One region of the Obesumbacterium proteus genome, then DNA from elsewhere that is predicted to be linked to it. Evidence: predicted binding sites of a transcription regulator. Region 1 holds the regulator's gene; the other holds the start of a gene.

Region 1 (5,448 bases):
GCCCTTGAGCGAGTTGATATTTTTTAACCGTAGGCTGAGGATTTTCATGCGTCATGCTCCTCGCGAGTTTCGTCTTGCTCTAACACCAGTTCATCCAGCACCTGATGGAATTGATTTCGAATGCGTGATTGTTGTGCGATCAGCGCTTCATCGTCGGTTTCTTCCTGCGCCAAGCGGCGTTCAAATACGTCGCTGACGCTTAGCTCGCTCAGCGTTTCTTTGTCTTGGCGCGTGAGGGCGCTTAGGCGTTGTTCTTTGCTGCGGCGTAGCAAAATAACCTCAACGGGAAGGGTTTCGGCCTGCTGCTGAATTCGACGTTGGAGATCGTTCAAATAGGCGCTGCTGCTGATTTCAATATCTAGCCAGACCGGTTTTTCACTCTCACTATGATCCGCTGTGGTGGCTTTAAATGCGGCGAGCTGTTGTTCGATTTGTTCAATGCTGCCTTTGATGAGCTGCATTGGCTGAAATTGGGGAACCGGCAAGAGCGTCACTTTTTCCAGCGCAGCACCTGAGAAATCCACTAAGCAGATGCTTTTCTCGCTGCCCAGTTCGTCAAAGCTAAGAGGGATTGGCGAGCCACTGTAGCGAATATGCTCGCTGCTGGTCACTCGCTGCGGACGATGGATATGGCCCAACGCAATGTAATCGGCAGGAGGAAACGCGGAGGCCGGGAACGCATCGAGTGAACCAATATAGATATCACGCACTGAGTCAGACGTGCTGGCACCGATAGTGGTGAGATGTCCGGTGGCAATAATCGGCAGGTTTCCGCCTAAGGCATCTCGTTCGGCAACGGCCAGATCGTACAACGACTGGTAATGTGCGGCGATAGCCTGCTGTAGGGCGTTTTGTTTTTCTGCGGCAGATTGCCCCGCTAAGCTGGTTTGGATATCTCGTGGGCGCAGATAAGGCACCGCGCACAGAATCGCGCCGACGGAACCGTCGCGCTGTTTGAGCTGCAATACCTGATGCTGTAAATCGCCTGCGCTGCTGGCGATAACCTGCGTGTTCAAGCAGGCGAGTAAAGCGCGAGATTCATTCAGCGTGGCGACGGAGTCATGGTTGCCACCTAACACCACTAACTGGCAGCCCGTTGCCTGCAACTCCACGACGAAGCGGTTATACAGTTCGCGCGCGTAGCTCGGCGGCGAACCGGTATCAAAGACGTCACCCGCCACAATAATGGCATCGACCTGATGCGCCGATGCTTGTTCAATGAGCCAGCGCAGAAAGGCCTGATGTTCAGCGCTACGGCTTTTGGTATAAAAATGCTGACCAAGGTGCCAGTCTGAAGTATGGATAAGACGCATGCGAGTCCTGCTGTCCTTGCTGAGCGTAGCGTGAGCCACGACGGAGAATGAAATCGATTATACGCAATCTATGAGGGAGGTGAACCCATGTCCGGCACTGAGGCCATAATCAATCTGGGTTTACAAAACCATTTATTACAGTGATGCTTGGCATATTGTTTTTTTTCATAAATCTGTCATAAATCTGACGCATAATGGCGCCCGCAACCAAACTTAAGCAGGATTAACAATGGCCAGACGCATATTGGTAGTAGAAGATGAAGCGCCAATTCGTGAAATGGTGTGTTTTGTTTTAGAGCAAAACGGCTACCAACCGGTTGAAGCCGAAGATTATGACAGCGCGGTGAACTCGCTTTCTGAGCCTTATCCTGATTTAGTGCTGCTGGATTGGATGCTGCCGGGCGGTTCTGGGATCCAGTTCATCAAGCATATGAAGCGCGAAGCGTTAACGCGTGAAATTCCTGTGATGATGCTGACCGCTCGCGGTGAAGAAGAAGATCGCGTGCGCGGTTTGGAAGTGGGCGCAGACGATTACATCACCAAGCCTTTTTCGCCCAAAGAGCTGGTGGCCAGAATTAAAGCCGTGATGCGCCGTATTTCGCCGATGGCGGTGGAAGAGGTGATTGAAGTGCAGGGGCTGAGTCTCGATCCGACGTCACATCGTGTGATGGCCAACGAAGCCCCGCTGGATATGGGACCGACTGAGTTTAAGTTGCTGCATTTTTTCATGACTCATCCCGAGCGCGTTTATAGCCGCGAGCAGTTGCTAAATCATGTCTGGGGCACTAACGTTTATGTAGAAGACCGCACCGTGGATGTTCATATTCGCCGACTGCGCAAAGCGCTGGAGCTGAGCGGGCATGATAAAATGGTGCAAACCGTTCGTGGGACGGGTTATCGTTTTTCGGCGCGTTTCTAACCCGCTATGCATATTCCGTGACGCTTGTTTGAAAGATCGAGATACACGGGTCTAGCACACCGCGGGGCGCTCCGGCGGCTTGCGCCGCTACGACCCCATCGGTGTACTCCCCCTAAAATCGAGCTTAAGTAAACGGTATGATTATGCATTGGGACCCTTAATCGGGCCTCACTGATTTTGGGTATCACTATGTCTATTATTTCTATGTTGTTAAGAACAAAGAGCCAACATCGTGCTTGAACGCCTATCGTGGAAAAGACTGCTGCTGGAGCTGTTGTTTTGCTGCATTCCGGCGGTGATCCTTGGGCTGCTGATCGGCTATTTGCCGTGGTTTCTGCTGGCTGCGGTGTCTGCGCTATTGGGCTGGCATTTCTATAACCAGTTGCGCCTCTCGCACTGGCTATGGGTCGACCGTAGTATGACCCCACCCGCTGGGCGAGGAAGCTGGGAGCCGTTGTTCTATGGTTTATATCAGATGCAGCAGCGTAATCGACGCCGTCGTCGCGAGCTGGCACTGCTGATTAAACGTTTTCGCAGCGGTGCTGAGTCATTGCCCGATGCGGTGATTATGACGACCGAAGAAGGCAATATTTTCTGGTGTAATGGCTTGGCGCAACACCTGCTCGGTTTTCGTTGGCCAGAGGATAATGGCCAGCATATTCTTAACCTTCTGCGCTACCCCGAATTCACGCATTATCTGCAATCGCAAGATTTTTCCCGTCCGCTCACGCTGCATCTCAATAATGGCCGTTTCGTTGAATTTCGTGTGATGCCGTATGCCGAAGGCCAACTGCTGATGGTGGCTCGTGATGTGACTCAAACGCGGCAGTTAGAGGGCACGCGACGTAACTTCTTTGCCAACGTTAGCCACGAACTGCGCACGCCGCTGACCGTGTTACAGGGCTATCTCGAGATGATGAACGATGACGATATGGCGGCTCCGGTGCGGCAGAAGGCGCTGGCGACCATGCAAGAGCAGACCAAGCGTATGGACAGCTTGGTGAAGCAGCTATTGACCCTCTCTAAAATCGAAGCGGCTCCGCCGATTGCCTTGAATGAAATTGTTGATGTCCCCGTGATGCTGCATATGCTGGAACGTGAGGCGCTGTCGTTGAGTAACGGTCGCCATGAAATCACCTTCCGCATCAACGATAAACTCAAAGTATTCGGCAACGACGATCAGCTGCGTAGCGCGGTTTCTAATCTGGTATATAACGCGGTTAACCACACGCCGGACGGCACCAAAATTGAAGTCTGCTGGCAACAAACCACTCAAGGCGCGCAGTTCGAAGTTAGCGATAATGGCCCCGGCATTGCGGCGGAGCATTTGGGGCGTTTGACTGAGCGTTTTTATCGGGTTGATAAAGCGCGTTCGCGCCAAACCGGCGGCAGCGGCTTAGGGCTGGCGATAGTTAAACATGCGTTGAATCATCATGAAGCTACGCTCAATATCATGAGTGAAATTGGCTTGGGGACGCGCTTTGTGTTTACACTGCCACCGCATCTCATTGTGCCACTGGCAGGTGAGAGCATGACGCAGAAAAACAAAGGCCAGAAAGGGCTACCGAGCAAGGAAATCTGATGCAGGGACGTCAAATCAAACAATGGAAAGCGGCGCTGATTGGCGTCGTTTGTGGTTTTATCTCGTTACCCGCGCTGGCCATCGGACAATCGATGCTGTCGGGGAATTTGTCTAGTGCGGGTTCGGATACGATGGTGAACCTGATGGCGCTATGGGCAAATAACTTTTCGCAGAGTAACCCTAATGTGAATGTGCAACTTCAGGCGGCGGGCTCGACCAGCGCGCCCACGGCGTTGGCTGCGGGCGCTGCTCAGCTAGGCCCGATGAGTCGCCCGATGAAAGCGGCGGAAATCGCGGCTTTCGAACAGCACTATGGTTATCCTCCGCTAGCGGTGCCGGTGGCTTTAGATGCCTTGGTTGTGTTGGTTCATCAAGATAATCCGCTGCGTGAAACCAGTTTTAATCAATTAGACAGCATCTATTCCAGCACGCTGCGCTGTGGTGATACAACGCCGATTACCCAATGGAAAACGCTGGGGTTGGGCGGAGAGTGGAAGTCGCGAGCCATTTCTCTCTATGGACGCAACTCGGCGTCGGGCACCTATGGTTATTTCAAACAGCAGGTGTTGTGTAACGGTGATTTCAGCCCACGAGTCAACGAGCTGCCAGGCTCGGCATCGGTCGTGCAGGCGGTTGCGGGTTCTCTTAATAGCATTGGCTATGCCAGCATTGGCTTTCGTGCTAGCGGCGTGCATATGCTGGCGGTTAGCCAGTTTGGTGGCCCCGCGATTGAACCGACGGCGGAAAACATTGTGCAAGGCCGCTACCCGCTAGTGCGCCATCTGTATATCTATGTGAACAAAGCGCCGGGGAAACCTTTATCGCCGCTAACCGCCGCCTTTATGGACAGCGTGCTATCGGCACAGGGCCAAAAACTGGTGTCACAAGACGGCTATATGCCGTTATCTGCGGCAGATATTGCACAGGCGAGGGCGGAGTTGGGGATTTGATAATAGCCCCTCCCAATAGAAGGAGGGGCATTGGTAACGATTAAAGCTGTTCTTCCACCAGCAAACTCCAGCCTTCAACGTCCTTCCAGTATGACTGCTCTTTTTCTACGTCGAGCTGCACGAGGTTATTTTGTTGCAGATAACCCTGTGGGAAACGCAGGATCCAATGAAAACCGTTGGTTTCAAGCTCCAGCGATTCTGGCGTAGTGGTGGACTGGCGTTGATTATTCAGCAACGCCGCCAAGCGCAGGATTTGGATCAGCGGGATATACTGCTTTTTCTTGAACAACGTCAGACGCGGCAGTTCATCCAGCTTAACACCTTTACGATGGAAGCGTACCAGCGTTGCCAGCAACAATTGTTGCTCCTGATTAAACCCCGGTAGGTTGGTGTTTTGCAGGATATAGGCTGAATGGCGGTGCATGCCGCTGTGGTTGATGCTCAGACCCACCTCATGCAGCATAGCGGCCCAGTTGAGCAGTGCTTCTAGCTGTGGGTGAACCAGTTTACTGTTCTGGGCCATCCACTGTGCGTAAAGCTGTTGTACCGTACTGAGCACGCGATAGGCTTGTTCATGATCGATATTGTAGTGTTCCGCAAGGCTACGTGCGGTTCGGCTGCGAATATCCTGATGGCGGAAACGTCCTTCCATCTCGTAAAGCACGCCTTCACGCAGCGCACCAT
Region 2 (5,448 bases), 2.1 Mb from region 1:
ACGATCATGTTGTCGATCTGATCGTAATCGATGTGCGTTGAGGTGGTACCAATAAGAGAAATGGTATCGCCCGGCACCAAAATATCGGCATCGGCAGGCTTACGGCAGCGGTTGATCACCATATTGTTGATGCGATGCCCAAGGATCAACAATGCGCCTTTAGCTGGGAACATGCGTACCCGCAAATCGGCATACTCAGCGATATGCTGACCCCAAATCCCCGCAGCATTCACCACGATTTGCGCATGAATTTCATAGCTTTCACGCGATTTATGGTCGATAACGCGCACGCCGGTAATACGATCGCCGTGGCGTAATAATCCGCTCACTTCGTGATAGGTCAGCACCTGCGCACCATGCTCACGCGCATCCAGCATATTGGCTGCGGTGAGGCGGAATGGATCAACGGTGCCATCAGGCACGCGTACTGCACCAATCAGAGCGGGGTTAGCCGCAGGCTCAAGGCGTAGCGCCTCTTTAGGATCAATGGCCTGCGCATCAATACCCGCTTTTTGGCAGGCCTCGATAAAGCCAGATTGGAAACCCAAATCATCTTCAGGAAGCGTGATAAACAGGCCATCTGAGCGTTCAACGCAGTGACGAGCAATGCGCTTAAGAATTTTGTTTTCTTCAATACATTCACGTGCTGATTCACCATCGGTTACCGCATAACGCGCACCGCTGTGTAAAAGGCCGTGATTGCGCCCTGTTGCGCCCGTCGCAATATCGTGACGCTCTAATAAAATACAGCGTAGGCCGCGGCGTGCGCAGTCACGAGCAATCCCTGCACCGGTAGCACCGCCCCCGATGATGATGACATCAGTCTCTTGTGTCGCTGGGCTTTGTAGCATGTGTGGCTCCCGACCTTATTCACAACAATGAATGTACTGATAAGTAATTGTGCTTATTAAGACATAACCCACACAGAAATTGTTTGATAAGGAGCAAATACGCGCACAAAACGAAAGTTATTAGCGCGTATTTCACCATTTTTGTGATCATTATCACTAGATACATGTGATTTTTGGTTTCAAAAAATTAACTAACCGCTCAAAATCAGCATCGCATTCATAAAACTGTAACAATTTGCGCGATCTCTCACAGTAACGATATGCGCGTTTGAATACTCTACGCTCGAAAAAGAAAATGGAATGACCACCACTGAACGGAAAATAGCGAAATAAAGTCACCATTGCTGTTCTATTTACCCACTTATTAGCACACAGCAAACCTTTACCGAGCTCACTGGGGAATCGGTTCAGGATACATATAAAGAAGAGAAAGCCATCGGAGGCATATCTACATGTTAAGTATTTTTAAACCCGCAGCGCACACCAAGCGCTTGCCTGACGCACAGGTCGATCCGACCTATCGTCGTTTACGTTGGCAGATCTTCATGGGGATCTTCTTCGGATACGCCGCCTACTATCTGGTACGTAAAAACTTTACGCTGGCGATGCCTTACCTTATCGAACAAGGTTTCTCTCGTGGCGATCTGGGCTTTGCCCTTTCTGGGATTTCAATCGCTTACGGTTTCTCGAAATTCATTATGGGTTCCGTCTCCGACCGCTCGAACCCACGCGTGTTCTTGCCTGCCGGTCTGATTCTGGCCGCCGCGGTGATGCTCTTCATGGGCTTTGTGCCATGGGCAACCTCCAGCATTGCGGTCATGTTCGTTCTGCTGTTCCTCTGCGGATGGTTCCAAGGGATGGGATGGCCTCCATGTGGCCGTACCATGGTGCACTGGTGGTCGCAGAAAGAGCGTGGCAGCATCGTTTCCGTGTGGAACTGCGCGCATAACGTCGGCGGCGGCTTGCCTCCACTTCTGTTCCTGTTGGGGATGGCGTGGTTTAACGACTGGCACGCAGCGCTGTATATGCCAGCCATCGCAGCCATTGTTGTTGCTCTGATTGCCTTTGGCCTGATGCGCGATACTCCGCAGTCTTGTGGTTTGCCACCGATTGAAGAGTACAAAAACGACTACCCAGATGATTACACTGAAAAAGCTGAAGAAGAGCTGACCGCTAAGCAAATCTTCATGCAGTACGTACTGCCGAACAAACTGCTGTGGTACATCGCTATCGCTAACGTGTTCGTTTATCTGCTGCGCTACGGCATTCTGGATTGGTCACCAACCTATCTGAAAGAAGTGAAACACTTCGCGCTGGATAAATCCTCTTGGGCTTACTTCCTGTATGAATATGCGGGTATCCCAGGCACCCTGCTGTGCGGTTGGATGTCGGATAAAGTGTTCCGCGGTAACCGTGGCGCCACCGGCGTGTTCTTCATGGTGCTGGTCACCATCGCCACCATCGTTTACTGGATGAACCCAGCGGGCAACCCAGGCGTTGATATGGCTTGTATGATTATCATCGGCTTCCTGATTTACGGCCCAGTGATGCTTATCGGTCTGCACGCACTAGAGCTGGCACCGAAAAAAGCGGCGGGTACCGCAGCGGGCTTTACCGGTCTGTTCGGTTACCTAGGTGGCTCGGTAGCAGCCAGCGCCATCGTGGGTTACACCGTTGACTTCTTCGGCTGGGACGGCGGCTTTATGGTGATGATTGGCGGTAGCATCCTCGCCGTTATCCTGCTGTTAGTCGTGATGATCAACGAGAAAAAACATCACGCAGAAATCGCGGCAAACCGCGGGAACTAATCTTTAAAACGTTTCACTAGGCCGTGTCGTTGCTTCCTGCGTCACGGCCTTTTTTTTACCCCAATAGACCCGAAATAATTCGAGTTGCTTGAACGCAGCCAACGCATCAGCAGCTTGAAGTATGACGGGTATAGACCTCTAAAAATAAGGAAAACCTCTATGACCCTACGACTCAATACCATCATGGCAGGATTACTATTGAGCGGCACGCTGGCGATGAGCGCACAGGCCGCCGATAAAGTGGTTATTGCACACCGCGGCGCAAGCGGCTATCTGCCGGAACATTCCCTGCCTTCTAAGGCCATGGCTTATGCTCAAGGTGCTGATTTTCTCGAGCAGGATTTGGTGATGACCAAGGACGACAAATTAGTCGTTCTGCATGACCATTATCTGGATCGCGTGACCGATGTTGCCGACCGCTTCCCCGATCGCGCACGTAAAGATGGACGCTACTACGCAATTGACTTCACCCTTGATGAAATCAAATCGCTGAAATTCACCGAAGGTTTTGACATCAAAGACGGCAAGCGCGTGCAAAGCTATCCGGGCCGTTTCCCGATGGGCAAGTCTGATTTCCGTATCCACACCTTTGAAGAAGAGATCGAGTTTGTCCAAGGGCTGAATCATTCAACAGGTAAAAACATCGGGATTTACCCTGAAATAAAAGCACCGTGGTTCCACCAGCAAGAAGGCAAAGATATTTCAACCAAAGTGCTACAGGTGCTGAAGCAATACGGCTACACCGGCAAGAACGACAATGTTTATCTGCAATGTTTCGATCCAAACGAGCTTAAGCGTATCAAAACCGAGTTAGAACCTAAGATGGGCATGGATCTCAAACTGGTTCAGCTGATTGCTTATACCGACTGGAATGAAACCTATGAGAAAAAACCAGACGGCACGTGGGTGAACTACGACTACGACTGGATGTTTAAACCGGGTGCGATGAAGCAGATTGCACAATATGCCGACGGCATTGGACCGGATTACCACATGCTGGTGAGCAAAGATGCCACCCAAGCTAATCCAAAACTCACCGCGATGGTAACCGATGCTCACGCAGCGAAAATGGTGGTCCATCCCTACACCATTCGCGTTGACGCCTTGCCGAATTACGTCAGCAACGGCGATCAGCTTTACGATCTGATCTACAACAAAGCGGGCGTTGACGGCGTATTCACTGACTTCCCAGACAAGGGCGTTCAGTTCTTAGAGAAACAGGGACAACATAAATAATATTTACCCTTCACAGAGGGCGTCTGCCCTCTGTGCAAACACCATTTCCCCTTCATCACTATCAATCCTGAGAATCTACACTAAGCTTGAAAGGCGATAAAAAAACCGTCTGATTAATTTTTTTAATAATCTATTTTCGGCGGTTTTGAAAAATGAGTTCAGGATTGAAGCGGTTGTCCTCCGCCCACGTCCCTAAATTCCGTACTGTAATACGTCGTAGATCCATCGTTTGAAGGATGAACTGCTGGCTTTACTTTTAAAGCCGGTAACTCACAAATAAAATCGAGGATAAGATATGAACAAATACCTACTTGCTATTGCCGGTGCCTCTCTGCTCTCTTTCTCTGCATTTTCTAACGCAGCTGATGAAATCAAACATTCCGATATGGAAAAATACACCAAAATTGGCGATGTCAGCGCAGAAGTGCGCGATGGCACCATGGATGACATCGTGAAAAAGCTGGAGAAAAAAGCCGAAGAGAAAGATGCTGATGCTTATCGCATCACTTCAGTCGGTACAGAGGGCATGGGCGATATTGCCCGCGGCACCGCCGAAATTTACAAGAAGAAGTAAACTATTTACGCCACCGGCCACTGTTCCGTGGTCGGTTCTCACTTCCCTAGCGTAGCGTTTCTGCCATACTCATCCCAGTATCCTTTTATAAACTCATCGTTTTATAAACTCGTTGTTAGTGGATAAGGACAGGGACTATGAAACTCATTGGCAGCTATACCAGCCCCTACGTGCGCAAAATCTTTGTTATGTTGTTGGAAAAAGGCTGACATTTGAATTTGTTAACGACATTCCGTGGGAAAGCACTAGCCATGTTCCACAATATAACCCGCTAGGGAAAATTCCCGCGCTCGTCACCGCCGACGGTGAGATCTTTTATGACTCACCCATCGTTGCCGAATATATCGATCTGTTAGACGCCACGCCAAAATTCGTACCGGAAGATCGCCAACAGGCGCTGCGTGTGCGCCAGCTAGAAGCGCTTTCTGACGGCATCTGTGACGCCGCGGTGCTACTGGTTCAGGAAATGATGCGCCCAGCTGACAAGCAGAATAGCGACTGGATTGTGCGCCAGCGTGGCAAAATCGATCGCGGCTTAGACGCTTTAGAACGACACGCAAAAGAAGGTAAGTGGCTCAACGGAGCACAGATGACGCTAGCAGATATTGCCACCGGATGCTGTCTTGGCTATCTCAACTTTCGTCGGGTCGCGCCAAACTGGAGTTTAGAGCGCCCTGAGCTGGTTAAACTGGCCGAACGTTTGTTCCAACGAGAGAGCTTTACCCGTACAGAACCACCGGTAACCTGATACTCGCTGTATTCTTGGGCTCTCTGCCTTTATCATATTCACTATTACGATGATAAAGGCGTGAGATCACCATGTCCGCAGACAGCCAGACTCTTTATAGCCAGCTCCCTTCCGTCGATACGCTGTTACGCGACGAAACTTTCCAACCCTTGTTGGAAAACTATGGCGCACAGCTCGTCACCCAAACCTTACGTAGGCTGCAACAGCAGGCGCGCGACAGCATTCGCGTTC

Evidence for each region. The regulator PhoB, encoded in region 1, activates phosphate uptake and scavenging genes when phosphate is short. The targets are predictions, from matches to a motif close to CTGTCATAAAACTGNCNNAT.
Region 2: glpT (glycerol-3-phosphate transporter) is a predicted target of PhoB. The motif match lies at 1,066-1,085, and genes of this name have one in related genera.

Annotation. Positions count from the first base shown of each region.
Region 1 covers NZ_CP014608.1:4,094,718-4,100,165, reverse strand. Annotated here, with positions in the region: gene DSM2777_RS19165 (SbcC/MukB-like Walker B domain-containing protein) at 1-48, opposite strand, end outside; gene sbcD (exonuclease subunit SbcD) at 45-1,313, opposite strand; gene phoB (phosphate response regulator transcription factor PhoB) at 1,543-2,232, shown strand; gene phoR (phosphate regulon sensor histidine kinase PhoR) at 2,465-3,814, shown strand; gene DSM2777_RS19145 (PstS family phosphate ABC transporter substrate-binding protein) at 3,814-4,764, shown strand; gene ppx (exopolyphosphatase) at 4,805-5,448, opposite strand, start outside.
Region 2 covers NZ_CP014608.1:1,215,435-1,220,882, reverse strand. Annotated here, with positions in the region: gene glpA (anaerobic glycerol-3-phosphate dehydrogenase subunit A) at 1-851, opposite strand, end outside; gene glpT (glycerol-3-phosphate transporter) at 1,304-2,659, shown strand; gene glpQ (glycerophosphodiester phosphodiesterase) at 2,843-3,895, shown strand; gene DSM2777_RS05790 (YdgH/BhsA/McbA family protein) at 4,191-4,469, shown strand; partial or broken gene DSM2777_RS05785 (glutathione S-transferase) at 4,607-5,217, shown strand; gene selA (L-seryl-tRNA(Sec) selenium transferase) at 5,289-5,448, shown strand, end outside.